DNA from 4 places in the Streptomyces sp. GS7 genome. Region 4 is predicted to be linked to each of the others. Evidence: riboswitches for the same ligand, from Rfam matches in the RefSeq annotation. Region 4 holds a riboswitch; each other region holds the start of a gene.
What was found. A riboswitch is a leader RNA that binds a small molecule or an ion and turns the genes downstream of it on or off. The one in region 4 is predicted to bind magnesium.
Positions count from the first base shown of each region.

Region 1: it holds a riboswitch for magnesium, as region 4 does, so the genes downstream of both, GR130_RS17345 (NRAMP family divalent metal transporter) here and GR130_RS30870 (NRAMP family divalent metal transporter) in region 4, are expected to answer to the same signal.
Region 2: it holds a riboswitch for magnesium, as region 4 does, so the genes downstream of both, GR130_RS25730 (NRAMP family divalent metal transporter) here and GR130_RS30870 (NRAMP family divalent metal transporter) in region 4, are expected to answer to the same signal.
Region 3: it holds a riboswitch for magnesium, as region 4 does, so the genes downstream of both, GR130_RS28980 (NRAMP family divalent metal transporter) here and GR130_RS30870 (NRAMP family divalent metal transporter) in region 4, are expected to answer to the same signal.

Region 1 covers NZ_CP047146.1:3,939,305-3,943,747, forward strand. Annotated here, with positions in the region: gene GR130_RS17330 (sigma-70 family RNA polymerase sigma factor) at 1-172, opposite strand, end outside; gene GR130_RS17335 (hypothetical protein) at 325-819, shown strand; gene GR130_RS17340 (mechanosensitive ion channel family protein) at 1,050-1,688, opposite strand; M-box (ykoK) riboswitch at 2,020-2,193, shown strand; gene GR130_RS17345 (NRAMP family divalent metal transporter) at 2,500-4,170, shown strand; gene GR130_RS17350 (hypothetical protein) at 4,367-4,443, opposite strand, start outside.
Region 2 covers NZ_CP047146.1:5,897,271-5,901,713, forward strand. Annotated here, with positions in the region: gene pls (epsilon-poly-L-lysine synthase Pls) at 1-696, opposite strand, end outside; gene GR130_RS25725 (hypothetical protein) at 1,134-1,907, opposite strand; M-box (ykoK) riboswitch at 2,054-2,227, shown strand; gene GR130_RS25730 (NRAMP family divalent metal transporter) at 2,531-4,186, shown strand; gene GR130_RS25735 (MgtC/SapB family protein) at 4,275-4,443, shown strand, end outside.
Region 3 covers NZ_CP047146.1:6,668,521-6,672,963, forward strand. Annotated here, with positions in the region: gene GR130_RS28975 (VOC family protein) at 3-368, opposite strand; gene GR130_RS28980 (NRAMP family divalent metal transporter) at 548-2,197, opposite strand; M-box (ykoK) riboswitch at 2,495-2,668, opposite strand; gene GR130_RS28985 (LCP family protein) at 3,445-4,443, opposite strand, start outside.
Region 4 covers NZ_CP047146.1:7,114,067-7,118,509, forward strand. Annotated here, with positions in the region: gene recX (recombination regulator RecX) at 1-539, opposite strand, end outside; gene recA (recombinase RecA) at 546-1,667, opposite strand; gene GR130_RS30865 (DUF3046 domain-containing protein) at 1,989-2,183, opposite strand; M-box (ykoK) riboswitch at 2,422-2,594, shown strand; gene GR130_RS30870 (NRAMP family divalent metal transporter) at 2,907-4,443, shown strand, end outside.

The DNA.
Region 1 (4,443 bases), 3.2 Mb from region 4:
GATCGAAACGGGCCGCGGCGATCAGCAGCCCGAGGACGCCGGCCTGCCGCAGGTCTGCCCGGTCGATGTGCCAGGTGCGGTAGCGGGCGGCCTCCCGTTCGACGAGGTGGCCGTGTTCCATGACGAGGCCATCCCGCTGAAGGGCATCAGGTTCGGCGTGATGGCTGCTCACCGCGGCGATCTCCTGGGTCGGTGTCGGTCTGCCGGTATGTGGATACCGGGACAGGCGCCGGACGCGAGGTTCGCACCGTCGCCGGTTGCCGGTATCAACTCCGACGACGGAGCAACGCCGAACCGAGCAACGCCGATCTGGAAGGACCGCGCATGTCCGACGCCAGCAATGCCCCCTGGAAGGCAATCAAGATCGTCCCCTATGGGGCGGTTCTGTACGTGCCGGAGGATTGGGAGGCGCTGCCTCCCGTTCCGGCCAACGGGCCGGAGATCCTGCGGGCCACGGGCGGCCCAGGCCGGAACCTCATCGTCTTCAAGCTGTCTGCCAACGGCCTGACCGCGGCCGGCGTCGCCGACAAGGCTCAGGAAAGGCTCGCAGCCCATGGCTACGAAGACTTCACCCGCACTGAGGTCCGGTTCGCCGGACAAGCGGGAGTGGCACTGGACTTCGTCACCGGCGTCACCGGCGTCACCGGCGTCACCGGCGTCACCAGCGGCACCGGCGGCGCAACGGTCAGCCGCCGGACGCGTGAGTACTTCGCGGTGCGGGGGAACGCCGCCTTCGTGCTCGGCATGGGAAGCGCGACGTGGGAGGAGCACCTGCCGCTGATCGAGCGGATCGCCGACAGGTTCGAACTCGCTGAGTGATCCGTCCCCGCCGCTGGGCGCCGCGCCAGCGCTTGGACTCGTACCAGCACGTGGGCTCCGTACCCCAGTGCTTCGCGGTCCTTCACCGCCTCCTCCAGGCTTCGGCGCCCGCCCGACTTCGAAGCCGGAGGCTCGGTGCACGCCGATCCGGACACCCTCGCGACCGCGCTGTTCGTGACGGTGATGACCAGCGCGGATACAACAAACGGCTGCGGCGCGCGGCGGACCTGCTAGACCGCGGACCGTTCCTGGAGTGCCTTCCCAGTCGTGGGAGCCTCGCGGCCGGGGCGGCCGATGGCTGCCCCGAGGACGGCGTTGTTGGGCAGGAGCGTCTTGCCGTCGTCCGTGTGGAGTTCGACGAACAGCAGGGTCATGTCTGTTACCTCGCCCTCGATCCGGCCGCCCAGCGGACCTGACTGGATGGTGATCCGCTCGCCGATCGTGAACGGGTGCGCGACCAGCAGGACCAGTCCGGCGAAGATGTTGCCGAGCACCGGCTGGGCGGCGATGCCCAGGATCACGCCGGTCAGCGCACCACCCAGCAGCAGCTTGCCCCACGGCACCCGGACCAGGCTGAGTGCGCCCAGGATCACCAGCGCGTATCCGGACAGCAGGCAGATCACCCGCAACGCGGCGGAGCGGTTGTCGCTGATCCGCCCGGTCAGCAGTTTCACCAGATCGTCCGTGGCTCCGCGCACGGCGATCAGCGCGCCTACGAGGAAGACTCCGGCGCTGATGCCGGCGATCACCCGGGAGCCCAGTGACTGGTGGCTGTCCGGGCTCCCCAGGAGTCCGCCGAAGTTGAGCGACACGACGAGCCCGCCGAGAGCGAGCGATGTGGTGATGACGGCCCGCCTGGTCCGGATCACTCCTCGCCAGTGCAACCGGTGCCCGACGGCGGTGCCGCCCGCGGCGTTGTGCGCATGACCCACTGCTGTGCCCCCGTGTTCGATTCCGTGGTGTGGGTGTCGCGGAGCAGACTACCCATGCCCGCGGGGCCGGGATTCCCGCCCTGCTGCTGGTAGGGCGTTTGGTCTGGCGCTGGTGGAGGGGGTGCGAGCCGGGTCGGGGGGAGGCGTTGCGTCGACGTGGTCCGGGTGCGACGGCCTCTGCGGGCGGTCACCCGGCGATGAGGTCCTCCACCGGATGCTCGATTGCTCGGTTGCGCAATTGGTGGGCTATGCTCCTGGAGGTTTGAAGAAGGCACCTCGTTCGGTGAGGCGTCTGCGCGGACACAGGCCACTGACCCCACGACGTCGAGAGACGCCCAGGGTCAGGACAGGTCTCCCCGGCCCAAGGGGTGACCCCAAGTGGCTTCCCCGGCAAGGGGATTACGCCGTGCAGTGCCAAAGCTCTGACGAGTTGGGGTGAACCGGTCACGAGGCCGGTCTGCTCTTTGCCGAGTCGTATGGCGCCATGGTGGCGCCCCGGCCGGGGGGAGGCGAGAGACATGGACTGCGGTTGTAGTAGTCCGGGCCACAGTCGGCCCCGCATCCGATCGACCTCGCCCGTCTCCGGCATGCCGTAGCGACACTTCTCACGCACCATCACCCACACGCGCTCGCCCAGCCCCATGCGGCCCTGTGCCGCTGCGGGCGGGTGGGCCGCGCCCCGGTGCGGCAAGTGGCCGCCGCATGCCCCCGATCGCCTCCCCTTGCCGGGGGAGGCGGGAGGCCCGTCATGACCACAGAACTGACCACCGAACCGTCCGCCGAACCGACCACCACGGCCCCTGCTGCGGCATCGCGCACGGCGGTGCTCGACGACGCCCATGTCGGCGACATCCGTGGCGCGCTGGGCACCATCAAATTGGACGACACCGCGCCCCGCCAAGGGCTGTCCGCCAAGCTCAAGACCCTGCTCGCGATAGTCGGGCCCGGCCTGATCGTGATGGTCGGTGACAACGACGCGGGCGCGTTTTCCACGTACGGGCAGGCCGGCCAGAACTACGGCACGATTCTGTTGTGGACGCTTCTGCTGTTGGTGCCGGTGCTGTACGTGAACCAGGAGATGGTCCTGCGCCTCGGCGCCGTCACCGGCGTCGGCCACGCCCGCCTCATCCTCGAACGCTTCGGGAAGTTCTGGGGCGCGTTCTCCGTCATCGACCTGTTCCTGCTCAACGCCCTCACCCTGGTCACGGAGTTCATCGGGATCACCCTCGCGGCCGGCTACCTGGGGCTGCCCAAGGCCGGTTCGGTGATCCTGGCCGCCGTGGTCATCGTCTCCGCCGCCTTCACCGGCTCCTTCCGCCGGTTCGAGCGGGTGGCCATCTTCCTGTGCGCGGGGTCACTGCTGCTCATCCCGCTGTACTTCATGATCCACCCCAAGTCCTCGCAGATGGCCCACGACTTCGTCGTACCCACCATGCCCGGCGGATCGGGTCAGCTGGCCACCGTCATGCTGCTGATCATCGGCATCGTCGGCACCACCGTCGCCCCCTGGCAGCTGTTCTTCCAGCAGTCCTACGTCATCGACAAGCGCATCACCCCCCGCTTCATGCGCTACGAGAAGGCCGACCTGTGGATCGGCATCGCCATCGTCGTCATCGGCGCCGCCGCCATCATGGGCTTCACCGCCACCGCCTTCACCGCAACCAAGGGCTTCGGCAACTTCACCGACGCGGCAGGCGTCGCCACCGGCCTCGAAGCCCACGCCGGCAAACTCGCCGGCATCCTCTTCGCCATCGCCCTCCTCGACGCCTCCATCATCGGCGCCTTCGCCGTCTCCCTCTCCACCGCCTACGCCATCGGCGACGTCTTCGGCATCAAGCACTCCCTCCACCGCGGCGTCAAGGGCGCCAAGGGCTTCTACGCCATCTACGCCGGAGTGGTGGCCGTGGCCGCCGTGATCGTGCTGATCCCCGGCTCCCCGCTCGGTCTGCTCACCCAGGGCGTGCAGACCCTGGCCGGTGTCCTGCTGCCGTCCGCCTCCGTCTTCCTGCTGCTGCTGTGCAACGACAAGGCCGTCCTGGGCCCCTGGGTCAACGGCCCGAAGACCAACGCCTTCACCACGGCGGTGGTCGGCGTCCTGGTCACCTTGTCCATCATCCTGACCGCCTCCGTCCTCTTCCCCGACATCAGCTCCCAGACGATCATCGACATCATGGCCGCCTGCGGCGTCCTGGGCGTCCTGGCCGCCGGGTACTCCTTCACCCGCCGCCGCACCGCGACCAACGAAGACCCCATCGACCGCACCGGCCGCGACGCCTGGCGGATGCCACCACTGGACACCCTCACCAAGCCCACCCTGTCCACCACCCGCAAAATCGGCATGGGCGCCCTGCGCACCTACCTGCTCATCGCGATGATCCTGGTCGTCATCAAGATCGTCCAGGTCGCCCTCGGGCAGTGAACGCCGTGCGCCCGGGGCGAGTTGACCCGCCCCGGGCGCACGCCCGCTGCCCACCCGCGCCCGGAGGGGAGGAACGGACGCGGGTGGAGGGGAGACTCCGGCACCGGACCCAGATGATGGGAATCCGGAGCAGAGTCCTCAGGGGTTGGTTTCAGTCGGGTTCCGGGCGTCGAAACACCCTGTCAGCGTGGGTTGTTCAACTCATCTGTGATCGCCTGCGTTTGGCGCGCAGTACTACGATCGCGCCGCCGGCCAGCATGGCTGCTGCCGCGC
Region 2 (4,443 bases), 1.2 Mb from region 4:
CGCCGGCACCAGGCAGGCGCCGTGCCGCCAGGCGAGCCACATCTCTTCGCAGGAGGCGTCGAAGGCGACGGACAGGCCGGCCAGCACCCGGTCGCCGGGGCCCAGCGGCCGGTCCTGGAGGAACAGCGCGGCCTCGGCGTCGACGAACGCGGCGGCGGAGCGGTGGCTGACGGCCACGCCCTTGGGCGCGCCGGTCGAACCCGACGTGAAGATGATCCAGGCGTCGTCCTCGGGACCGGGGAGCCGCTGCGCTCCCAGGGGCCGGGCCAGGCCCGGCGGCTGGGGGTTCGGTCCGAGGACACCGCAGACGGCGGCCTCCCGGAAGACGGTGGCGGCCCGCTCGTCCGGGTCGTCGGCGTCGACGGGTACGTAGGCGGCGCCGCTGCGCAGGATGGCGAGGATCGACAGGTACAGCTCCGCGGTACCGGACGGCACCCGGACTCCCACGCGGTCGCCGGGGCCGATCCCGTAATCCCTGAGCTGCCGTGCGCGGCGTTCGGTCTCGATACACAGGTCGCGGTAGGTGATCACCTCGGAGCCCGTGTCCAAGGCGGTCGCCTGGGGGTGTGCGGCGGCGGTTGCGTCAAGCACGTCGAGCAGGGTCCGCGGGTGCGGGGTGGTGGCCGTGCGGTATACGGCCCGGTCGGGCAGGTGCTCTGGTTGCTCGAAGGATGATTCGAGAAGGGGCGACGACATCGATATGCCTCTGTTGTTCGGTGCCGGTGGGTGAAAGACCCTCGGACGTTCGCCCCTACAGATGCCGCTGACCAGGCGCGAGGTTCGCGTGCCGGACCAGAAATCCGCAAATCGAACATGTTGTGAACACGCCCGCCCGCCGCTTCGGCAGGCGGCACCGCGTGACAGCCCCTTACCCCTGACCGCCGCGTTAGGAAAAATTGACTTGCTACGGGGGTTGTTTTCGGGCCGTGACGACCCATCAGTACAAAATCGCAGGTCAGGGGCGCGCTGGCGATCGGTTACGGCCTCACCGGTCAAGCCTTGGCCAATAGATTGCGCAACCGCGCAATTATTCATTGAGTTCTCATGGCCGCCTCATGAACCTGTCACCACGACGCCATACCCTCGAAACGCCGCAGTCACACCTCCGTCCGCCAAATCTCTGCGGACCCCGGCTACTTGAAGATGTTCACGGCGCGGGCCACGACCAGGACGACGGTCAGCAGCGAGACCGCCGACTGCAGCAGCATCAGCATCTTGGCCCAGCGGGTGAGCGGCATCACGTCGGTCGGGCTGAAGGCGGTGGCGTTGGTGAAGGAAAGGTAGAGGTAGTCAGGGAACTGCGGTTCCCAGTGCTCCGGCGCCAGCTCCGGTGTCTGCATCTGCGGGAAGAGGAAGTCGGGATAGGTCCGCTCGGCGTGTATCCGCGCGACCGGGCCGCCGCGGTCCCACTCCCAGTACCAGAGCGCGAAGACGATCACGTTCGTCAGCCAGATACTGCCGCCGGTCGCCAGCAGCGGACCCGCGTCACTGCCCTCGGTCCCGCGCACCAGACCGATCACCAGATGCACCGCGGACCAGCCGTTCGCCGCGCTGATCATCGCGATCAGCACCAGCCCGGCCCACCGGTAGAGCGTCGAGCCCCGTTCGATCCGGTACGGGTTGGCCGCGACCAGCGCGATCAGCAGCGCGGTCTCCAGGGTCGGCAGCAGCCACTCCGGATGGATCGCCAGCCGCTCCGGCAGCGTGAACTGCAACGCCACCGCCGCCAGCACCGCCAGTGTCGAGGGCCAGCGCGGTTCGCCCTTGGTCACCCGCCGCCAGGCGGGCAGCAGCCGGCGGCCCGCCTCCTCTATGCCCGTGACGGCGGGCGCCAGCAGCGCCTCGATACGGGCCAGCCGCTCGGAGTCGACGTTGCCCGGTCGGCCGGGCTCGGGGTGGTGGGACATGCGGCTCATGCTCGCCGCCGGCCGCGGGGGGTGTCCAGCACCCGAACTGTGGGGGAGCCCACTACCGACCGCCGGGTTAAGAGTCAGTCAACAGGTTGCGTTGCCGCGCAAGTGTGGGTCTACACTCGTACAGGTTTGAAGCGAAGAGGTCACCTCGTTCGGTGAGGCGTCTTCACGGACACAGGCCACTGATCCCACCCGTCGAGAGACGCTCCGGATCAGGACAGGTCTCCCCGGCCCAAGGGGTGACCCCAAGTGGCTGCCCTCGCGAAGGGGATTACGCCGTGGAGTGCCAAAGCTCTGACGAGTTGGGGTGAGCCAGTCGACGGAGACTGGTCCGCTCCTTGCCGAGTCGACGACGGCGCACCAGGCGCCCCGGCCGGAAGGAGGCGAGAGACATGGATTGCAGTTGCAGTAGTCCGGGCCATCATCGGCCCGCCGTCCGCCTGTCCTCGCACTCTTCCGGCACGCGGTAACCACCTCCCCTGCGCGGCTTCCCCGCCGTGTCACGCCCCGTATGGCCAGGCGCCATCACGGGTTGCCGTGCTGCGCTCCCGCGCAGGGGGGATGACTGCCGCGTGCCCCCAATACCTCTCCCTCCGGGGGGACTTGGGAGGTACGCCATGACCCACACGACCGTCCGCACCGCGGTCCCGACCCAGCGCCCCACCGCCGTTCTCGATGACGCACACGTAGGCGACATCCGCGGTGCACTGGGCACCATCAAGCTCGACGACACCGCACCCCGCACCGGCCTGTCAGCCAAGCTCAAGACCCTCCTGGCCATCGTCGGCCCCGGCCTGATCGTCATGGTCGGCGACAACGACGCCGGCGCCTTCGCCACCTACGGCCAAGCCGGCCAGAACTACAGCACCCACCTGCTGTGGACCCTCCTCCTGCTCATCCCCGTCCTCTACGTCAACCAGGAAATGGTCCTGCGCCTCGGCGCCGTCACCGGCGTCGGCCACGCCCGCCTCATCCTCGAACGCTTCGGCAAATTCTGGGGCGCCTTCTCCGTCATCGACCTCTTCCTCCTCAACGCCCTCACCCTGGTCACCGAGTTCATCGGCATCACCCTCGCCGCCGGCTACCTGGGGCTGCCCAAGGCCGGTTCGGTGATCCTGGCCGCCGTGGTCATCGTCTCCGCCGCCTTCACCGGCTCCTTCCGCCGGTTCGAGCGCGTGGCCATCTTCCTGTGCGCGGGGTCACTGCTGCTCATCCCGCTGTACTTCATGATCCACCCCAAGACCTCGCAGATGGCACACGACTTCGTCGTACCCACCATGCCCGGCGGATCGGGTCAGCTGGCCACCGTCATGCTGCTGATCATCGGCATCGTCGGCACCACCGTCGCCCCCTGGCAGCTGTTCTTCCAGCAGTCCTACGTCATCGACAAGCGCATCACCCCCCGCTTCATGCGCTACGAGAAGGCCGACCTGTGGATCGGCATCGCCATCGTCGTCATCGGCGCCGCCGCCATCATGGGCTTCACCGCCACCGCCTTCACCGCAACCAAAGGCTTCGGCAACTTCACCGACGCGGCAGGCATCGCCACCGGCCTCGAAGCCCACGCCGGCAAACTCGCCGGCATCCTCTTCGCCATCGCCCTCCTCGACGCCTCCATCATCGGCGCCTTCGCCGTCTCCCTCTCCACCGCCTACGCCATCGGCGACGTCTTCGGCATCAAGCACTCCCTCCACCGCGGCATCAAAGGCGCCAAGGGCTTCTACGCCATCTACGCCGGAGTGGTGGCCGTCGCCGCCACCATCGTCCTGATCCCCGGCTCCCCCCTCGGCCTGCTCACCGAAGGCGTCCAGACCCTCGCCGGCGTCCTCCTCCCCTCCGCCACCGTCTTCCTCCTCCTGCTCTGCAACGACCGCACCGTCCTCGGCCCCTGGACCAACGGCCCCAAAACCAACGCCTTCACCGCCACCGTCGTCGGCGTCCTCGTCACCCTCTCCATCATCCTGACCGCCTCCGTCCTCTTCCCGGACATCAGCGCCACCACCATCCTCGACATCATGGCCGCCTGCGGCATCGCCGGAGTCCTCGCGATCGGCTACGCGGAGGTCCGCCGCCGGAACAAGGGCTGGGCCCTCAGCGGCCGGCCGATCGACCGCAGCGGCAAGGACGACTGGCGGATGCCGCCGCTGGAGACCCTGCCGAAGCCGATCTTCTCCACCGGCCGCAAGATCGGCATGGGTGCCCTGCGGACGTATCTGCTCATCGCGATGGCCCTGGTCGTCCTCAAGATCGTCGAGGTCGCGCTGCACCAGTAGGGCGCCCAACGCCCGCTCCCCCGCTCCCTGTCCAGGAGCAACCGTCCTGTCCCGCACTCGTGGTCCCGGCCACCGAAGGAGGTGCACCATGCACACCCTCACCATCATCGACTTCCTGATCCGGCTCGCCACCGGCGTCGCCTGTGGAGCGCTGATCGGCGTCGAGCGCCAATGGCGTGCCCGGATGGCGGGGCTGCGCACCAACGCCCTGGTGGCCGCGGGCGCGACCCTCTTCGTCCTCTACAGCACGGCCGTCG
Region 3 (4,443 bases), 450 kb from region 4:
GGTCAGTCGGTGGGGGTGAGGAATTCCAGGCGGTTGCCGGCCGGGTCCAGGCTGTAGAAGCGGCGCTCTCCGGGGTGTTTGTCGTCCCAGACGACGGGCGCGCGGTGGCTTCTGAGGCGGTCGGCGAGGGCGTCGATGTCCCGCACGCGCAGTGCGGGGTGGGTGCGGGTGCCGGGTCCGGGGGTCTCGATGCCGAGATGGAGTTGGGCGCTGCCGTGTTCGCCGGTGAGCCAGCAGCCGCCGCGGACCGCGAGCACCGGCGGCCCGGTGACTTCCCGCATGCCGAGTAGTTCGGCGTAGAAGGTGCGCAGCGTCGCCCCGCATCCGGCGGGGGCGGTGAGCCGTATGTCGTCGAGCGTGACAAACATGGGGGTCACTTCCAAAAGGCTTTGAACAGCTGGAGTTGAGGTGTCAGGCGCCGGTGTGCCGGCCGGCCTCAAGGTGGCGGCAGACGGCGTCGCCGGTCACGGTGTGCCGGTGGGCGTGCGGGAATCGGGGCTGGCGGTGCCCTCCCGGGGCGGGGCAACCCGCCCCGGGAGGAGGGTCGTTACTGCCCGAGGGCGACCTGGACGATCTTGATGACGACCAGGATCATCGCGATGAGCAGGTAGGTGCGCAGGGCGCCCATGCCGATTTTGCGGGTGGTGGACAGGGTGGGCTTGGTGAGGGTGTCCAGTGGTGGCATCCGCCAGGCGTCGCGGCCGGTGCGGTCGATGGGGTCTTCGTTGGTCGCGGTGCGGCGGCGGGTGAAGGAGTACCCGGCGGCCAGGACGCCCAGGACGCCGCAGGCGGCCATGATGTCGATGATCGTCTGGGAGCTGATGTCGGGGAAGAGGACGGAGGCGGTCAGGATGATGGACAAGGTGACCAGGACGCCGACCACCGCCGTGGTGAAGGCGTTGGTCTTCGGGCCGTTGACCCAGGGGCCCAGGACGGCCTTGTCGTTGCACAGCAGCAGCAGGAAGACGGAGGCGGACGGCAGCAGGACACCGGCCAGGGTCTGCACGCCCTGGGTGAGCAGACCGAGCGGGGAGCCGGGGATCAGCACGATCACGGCGGCCACGGCCACCACTCCGGCGTAGATGGCGTAGAAGCCCTTGGCGCCCTTGACGCCGCGGTGGAGGGAGTGCTTGATGCCGAAGACGTCGCCGATGGCGTAGGCGGTGGAGAGGGAGACGGCGAAGGCGCCGATGATGGAGGCGTCGAGGAGGGCGATGGCGAAGAGGATGCCGGCGAGTTTGCCGGCGTGGGCTTCGAGGCCGGTGGCGACGCCTGCCGCGTCGGTGAAGTTGCCGAAGCCCTTGGTTGCGGTGAAGGCGGTGGCGGTGAAGCCCATGATGGCGGCGGCGCCGATGACGACGATGGCGATGCCGATCCACAGGTCGGCCTTCTCGTAGCGCATGAAGCGGGGGGTGATGCGCTTGTCGATGACGTAGGACTGCTGGAAGAACAGCTGCCAGGGGGCGACGGTGGTGCCGACGATGCCGATGATCAGCAGCATGACGGTGGCCAGCTGACCCGATCCGCCGGGCATGGTGGGTACGACGAAGTCGTGGGCCATCTGCGAGGACTTGGGGTGGATCATGAAGTACAGCGGGATGAGCAGCAGTGACCCCGCGCACAGGAAGATGGCCACCCGCTCGAACCGGCGGAAGGAGCCGGTGAAGGCGGCGGAGACGATGACCACGGCGGCCAGGATCACCGAACCGGCCTTGGGCAGCCCCAGGTAGCCGGCCGCGAGGGTGATCCCGATGAACTCCGTGACCAGGGTGAGGGCGTTGAGCAGGAACAGGTCGATGACGGAGAACGCGCCCCAGAACTTCCCGAACCGCTCCAGGATGAGGCGGGCGTGCCCCACGCCGGTGACGGCGCCGAGCCGCAGCACCATCTCCTGGTTCACATACAGCACCGGCACCAACAGCAGAAGCGTCCACAACAGACTCGTGCCGTAGTTCTGCCCGGCCTGCCCGTACGTGGAAAACGCGCCCGCGTCGTTGTCACCGACCATCACGATCAGGCCGGGCCCGACTATCGCGAGCAGGGTCTTGAGCTTGGCGGACAGCCCTTGGCGGGGCGCGGTGTCGTCCACCCTGATGGTGCCCAGCGCGCCACGGATGTCGCCGACATGGGCGTCGTCGAGCACCGCCGTGCGCTGCGACGGAGTCGACGGTGTGGCGGTGGTGGTGAGGTTGGTCATGAGAGCCTCCCGGGTCCCCCGGCGGGGGAGGTTGGGGGTACGCAGCAGCAATCCCCCCTGCGAGCGCGCAGCGCAGCGACCCGGGACGGCCGGTGGCCGTACGGGTGCCAAGGCAGGTGGGGGAAGGCGCAGGGAAGGTGGTTACCGCGTACCGGAGGTCGGAGATGACATACGGATACGGGGCCAACTGTGGCCCGGACTACTGCAGTTGCCGTCCATGTCTCTCGCCTCCTTCTGGCCGGGGCGCACGCGGACGCCGAGCGGACACAGCAAAGAGCGCACCAGTCCCTGATGACCGGCTCACCCCAACTCGTCAGAGCTTTGGCACTCCACGGCGTAATCCCCTTGCCGGGGAAGCCACTTGGGGTCACCCCTTAGGCCGGGGAGACCTGTCCTGAACCTGGGCGTCTCTCGACGTCGTGGGGTCAGTGGCCTGTGTCCGTGAAGACGCCTCACCGAACGAGGTGCTTCCATTCGTTCAAACGGCGAAAACTCTACCCGCACACTTGCGGGGTTACGCAAGCGCTTGGCTCAGTCTTGACCAAGCCTCGGCGAGTGCAGCGGCCCATGGACATGCGGCACCAGCGCCAGGGCACCGTTTCGCCCCTTTTTGCCACATGGTTCCACAGGGGCACGCGAACCGCTTCACGCGCCGGGAAAGCCATCAACGAGCCTGCGGCGAAAGCCTCGCGGGCACCGGGCACTGGCGCCTTGCTTCGTCGCCCCGCAAGCCGGCGCCTATGTGCCCAACCCCCAGAAGGGGCGAAACGGTTCGCGGATCGAGGGCAGTCAAGCTCACGTCAATGCGTGGCGTTCATGCGCACACGGCCTCCGGCTCCCAGGGCCGGAACCGTCCTGACGCCACCTGTCATCCGGAGCCCTGACCGAGCCGGTCACCACGCTGCCGACACCACGAGACCACGACACCACTACGGAGGTGCCGCCACGCCCTTCCCGTCCCCCCTGCTGCCGGCACGCGCCGAGCGGATCACCGACCGCACCCCGCCCGCTGCCGCCGATCCCGTCGTCCTCGCGACCGTGCACGCGGTCTGCGACCAGGACGCCGAAGCGCGTGTCCGAGACCGGCTCGCGCAGGCACTCGGCGCCCACGGCATCGGACCCCACGCCCTCCGCACCCGTCCGGCGAGTCCCGAACCCGTGCTCGTGGAAGCCGACTTCACGACCGAGGGGGCGGTCAAGAACGCACCATCGCACTCGACATCGCACCGCTCGGCATCGAACGAGGGTCAGTTGACGCAGGGGACGCCCCCGGCCGTCACCGCGTTCTTCTCGTAGTCGTCGTCCGACGGATCCGACGACGAAGTCGACGCCGAACTCCGGTCGGGGCTCGTGGCGGACGAGGCGGATGTCGCACCGGTGAAGTCCTGGCCGAGTGTGACCCGGACGTGGCCGGCCTGGATCTGCGCGTCGGGCGCCGGCGCTGCGGTCACACCGAGCTTCGTCGCGATCTGCCGGGCCGCGGCCTGGGCACCCTGCCCGTACGTGACCGTGACGTGCGACTGCGGCGCGGTGTTGGATGCCTGGCCCTCCGTGTAGCCCAGCGCCTTGAGGGCCTTGAGTTCCTCGGAGGCGGCACCCGTCTTGCCTGAGCCGTTGAAGACGTCGACGGTGGCGGGTGCGGCCTTCGCGGAGGACTGGGAGTCCGACGCACCGCCCTTCGCGCCGGGCGACGCCGCCGGGCCCTCGTGGAACGCGTCCTGCACCAGTCGGCGCATCTGCTCCACGTCCACGATCTGCACCTGTTCGTTGTTCTGCATCGCGGAATGCCCGGCCGGAAGGGTGTGGAAGACGACGTTCCCACCGGTGAGGTTGGTGGCCTGCTGGGCGAAGTCGATCGGATTGAGCTTGCTGTCGATGACCAGGTCCTTCTTCATCACGCCGTAGAGACCCTGCATCTTGCCCAGGTCCGTGAAGACGCCCTGGGTCTTGAGCTTGTGGGTGATCGACGAGATGAACGCCTGCTGGCGGTGGGTGCGGTCGATGTCGTTGTTGGGCAACCCGTGCCGCTGGCGGACGAAGGCCAGGGCCTGCTTGGCGTTGAGCTGCTGCGGTCCGGCGGGGAAGTCGGCGCCTGAGTACCGGTCCTTCACCGGGTGCTTGAGGCAGACGTCGATCGGCTTGAGCTGGTCAGCGATGTCGTAGAAGCCGATCAGGTTGACCTCGGCGAAGTGGTCGATCGGGACGCCGAGGAGGTTCTGCACGGTGGCCAGCGTCGCCGCCCGCCC
Region 4 (4,443 bases):
TTGCGGTCCACCAACTCGCGGGCGGTGGACTCCTCCTGGTCCGGGGCGAGACGGCCGACGGCCTCGTCGATCACGGCGGAGTCCACGCCCTTGGTGCGCAGCTCGCGGGCCAGCGCACGGCGGGCCAGGCCGCGGCCGTGGTGCCGGGATTCCACCCAGGCGCCGGCGAACGCCGCGTCGTCGATCAGCCCGACCTCCTCGAAGCGGGACAGCACCTCCTCCGCGGCCTCCTCGGGGATGCCCCGCTCCCGCAGGGCGTCCCCGAGCTGCTTTCGGGTACGCGGGCTCCCGGTGAGCAGGCGCAGGCAGATCGCCCGCGCCTGCTCCTCGGGCGTACGCGGCGGTCCCGACTCGGCCCTCGACGAGAGGGAACCACCGCCGTCCCTTCCGGCCGCGCCGTCCTCGCGGGCGGCGCCGGCCTCATGGGCGGCACCACGCCGGCGAGTGGCGCGGCCCGCCCGGCCGTTACGGTCCTCGGGGTCGCCGGCAGCGCTGCGGAAGGAGTCCTCGCTGCTCGGCCAGTCCGTTCGCCGTGTCATCGCGGGCTAGCTCTTGGCCGCCGCGGCCTTGGTGCCCTTGGCGGCCTTGGGGGCCGCAGCCGGAGCGGCCTTGGCCGGCGCCTCCGCCGCGCCCGCCGCGTCCGCGCCGGGCTCCGCCGCCACGTCCTCCGGCTTCACGCCGATGCCCAGCTTCTCCTTGATCTTCTTCTCGATCTCGTTGGCCAGGTCCGGGTTGTCCTTGAGGAAGTTGCGGGCGTTCTCCTTGCCCTGGCCGAGCTGGTCGCCCTCGTAGGTGTACCAGGCGCCGGACTTGCGGATAAAGCCGTGCTCGACGCCCATGTCGATCAGACCGCCCTCGCGGCTGATGCCCTGGCCGTAGAGGATGTCGAACTCGGCCTGCTTGAAGGGCGGCGCGACCTTGTTCTTGACGACCTTGCAGCGGGTGCGGTTGCCGACCGCCTCGGTGCCGTCCTTCAGGGTCTCGATCCGGCGGATGTCGATCCGGACCGAGGCGTAGAACTTCAGCGCGCGGCCACCGGTCGTGGTCTCCGGCGAGCCGAACATCACGCCGATCTTCTCGCGGAGCTGATTGATGAAGATGGCGGTGGTCTTGGACTGGTTGAGCGCGCTGGTGATCTTGCGCAGCGCCTGGCTCATCAGCCGGGCCTGGAGGCCGACGTGCGAGTCGCCCATCTCACCCTCGATCTCGGCCCGCGGCACCAGGGCGGCGACGGAGTCGATCACGATCAGGTCGAGCGCACCGGAGCGGACCAGCATGTCCGTGATCTCCAGGGCCTGCTCGCCGTTGTCCGGCTGGGAGAGGATCAGGGCGTCGGTGTCCACGCCGAGCTTCCTGGCGTACTCGGGGTCGAGGGCGTGCTCGGCGTCGATGAACGCGACGGAGCCGCCGGCCTTCTGGGCGTTCGCCACGGCGTGCAGGGTCAGGGTCGTCTTACCGGAGGACTCCGGGCCGTAGACCTCGACGACCCGGCCGCGCGGGATGCCGCCGACGCCGAGCGCGACGTCGAGGGCGGTCGATCCGGTGGGGATGACCTCGATGGGTTCGTTGGGCCGCTCCCCCATGCGCATCACGGCGCCCTTGCCGAATTGCCGTTCAATCTGTGCGAGCGCGGCGTCCAGCGCCTTCTCGCGGTCGGTGCCTGCCATGGGTTCCACCCGGTTTGCTTGAGTCGATCGCTTCACGTCCATGACGCTAACGCCTGCCACTGACAATGCGCCCGGACCCGGCTCCGGCCTGTGGATAACCCCGCGAAATGCCCGGGAACCACCCCGGGTCGAGCGCGGGTCACGCGGCCGGATCCCCATGAGAATGGATGTTCGATTTTGGTGTCAAGCACACCACGACACCGCACCGGCAGCCGTCGGTCGCCGCGTCCCGCACGGTCGCGGCGGCAGGAGCGAGCGCAGCGTGCACAGCGGCCGGGGGCCGTCGGCGGCCGGCCACGGAGGGCAGCGGGGGGCCGCCGCTCATTGCTTGTCGGACGGCACGTCCACCGCGACGCAGACCGCCCGCCAGACCTCTTTGGCGCTCCAACCCGCGTCCAGCGCCTCATGGACGGTACGGCCGCCGAGCTCGGACATCACGTGATCGCGCGCGAACGAGTCGGCGTAGCCCGCGCCGAAGTGGTCCGCCATCCGCTGCCAGAACACCGTCAACCGCATGATTCCCGCTCCGCACCCACTCTGATCCGCCTCCGGCTCACGCCGCTCCCCGGCCTTACGGCCAGGGTGCCATTGTCCCGCCTGCCGACCGGCCCGCGCACCGCTCCCCGACTCCCCGGCTCTCCCACGGGACCTCTCCCGCACGCCGCCGTGTGGCGTCCGTCACCCGCTCGGTTAAGTCTCTGCCAAGAACGCGAATCGGGGTCCTGGCGCGGGGCTAGACTCTTAGAGGTTTGAAGAGGCACCTCGTTCGGTGAGGCGTCTTCACGGACACAGGCCACTGATCCCACCCGTCGAGAGACGCTCCGGATCAGGACAGGTCTCCCCGACCTAAGGGGTGACCCCAAGTGGCTTCCCCGGTAAGGGGATTACGCCGTGGAGTGCCAAAGCTCTGACGAGTTGGGGTGAGCCGCCCGGGTATTCCGGTCCGGCCTGCTCCTTGCCGAGTCGTTGCTGACGCGCACCGTTCGCGTCCCGACCGGAAGGAGGCGAGAGACATGGATTGCAGTTGCAGTAGTCCGGGCCATCATCGGCCCGCCGTCCGCCTGTCCTCGCACTCTTCCGGCACGCGGTAACCACCTCCCCTGCGCGGCTTCCCCGCCGCTCCCCGCGCCCGCACGGCCCCGAGCCGTGACGGGTCGCCGTGCTGCGCTCCCGCGCAGGGGGGATGACTGCCGCGTGCCCCCAATACCTCTCCCTCCGGGGGGACTTGGGAGGTACGCCATGACCCACACCACACTCAACGGCAGCTCCGCGGCCACCGCGTCGCGCACCGCCGTTCTCGATGACGCGCACGTAGGCGACATCCGCGGTGCACTGGGCACCATCAAGCTCGACGACACCGCACCCCGCACCGGCCTGTCAGCCAAGCTCAAGACCCTCCTGGCCATCGTCGGCCCCGGCCTGATCGTCATGGTCGGCGACAACGACGCCGGCGCCTTCGCCACCTACGGCCAAGCCGGCCAGAACTACAGCACCCACCTGCTGTGGACCCTCCTCCTGCTCATCCCCGTCCTCTACGTCAACCAGGAAATGGTCCTGCGCCTCGGCGCCGTCACCGGCGTCGGCCACGCCCGCCTCATCCTCGAACGCTTCGGCAAATTCTGGGGCGCCTTCTCCGTCATCGACCTCTTCCTCCTCAACGCCCTCACCCTGGTCACCGAGTTCATCGGCATCACCCTCGCCGCCGGCTACCTGGGGCTGCCCAAGGCCGGTTCGGTGATCCTGGCCGCCGTGGTCATCGTCTCCGCCGCCTTCACCGGCTCCTTCCGCCGGTTCGAGCGCGTGGCCATCTTCCTGTGCGCGGGTTCACTGCTGCTCATCCCGCTGTACTTCATGATCCACCCCAAGACCTCGCAGATGGCCCACGACTTCGTCGTACCCACCATGCCCGGCGGATCGGGTCAGCTGGCCACCGTCATGCTGCTGATCATCGGCATCGTCGGCACCACCGTCGCCCCCTGGCAGCTGTTCTTCCAGCAGTCCTACGTCATCGACAAGCGCATCACCCCCCGCTTCATGCGCTACGAGAAGGCCGACCTGTGGATCGGCATCGCCATCGTCGTCATCGGCGCCGCCGCCATCATGGGCTTCACCGCCACCGCCTTCACCGCAACCAAAGGCTTCGGCAACTTCACCGACGCGGCAGGCATCGCCACCGGCCTCGAAGCCCACGCCGGCAAACTCGCCGGCATCCTCTTCGCCATCGCCCTCCTCGACGCCTCCATCATCGGCGCCTTCGCCGTCTCCCTCTCCACCGCCTACGCCATCGGCGACGTCTTCGGCATCAAGCACTCCCTCCACCGCGGCATCAAAGGCGCCAAGGGCTTCTACGCCATCTACGCCGGAGTGGTGGCCGTCGCCGCCACCATCGTCCTGATCCCCGGCTCCCCCCTCGGCCTGCTCACCGAAGGCGTCCAGACCCTCGCCGGCGTCCTCCTCCCCTCCGCCACCGTCTTCCTCCTCCTGCTCTGCAACGACCGCACCGTCCTCGGCCCCTGGACCAACGGCCCCAAAACCAACGCCTTCACCGCCACCGTCGTCGGCGTCCTGGTCACCCTCTCGATCATCCTGACCGCCTCCGTCCTCTTCCCGGACATCAGCGCCACCGCGATCCTCGACATCATGGCCGCCTGCGGCATCGCCGGGGTGCTGGTCGCCGGGTACGCGTTCACCAGGCGCCGTACGGGCACCAAGGAGGACCCCATCGACCGTACGGGCCGGGACAGTTGGCGGATGCCGCCGCTGGAGACGCTGAGCA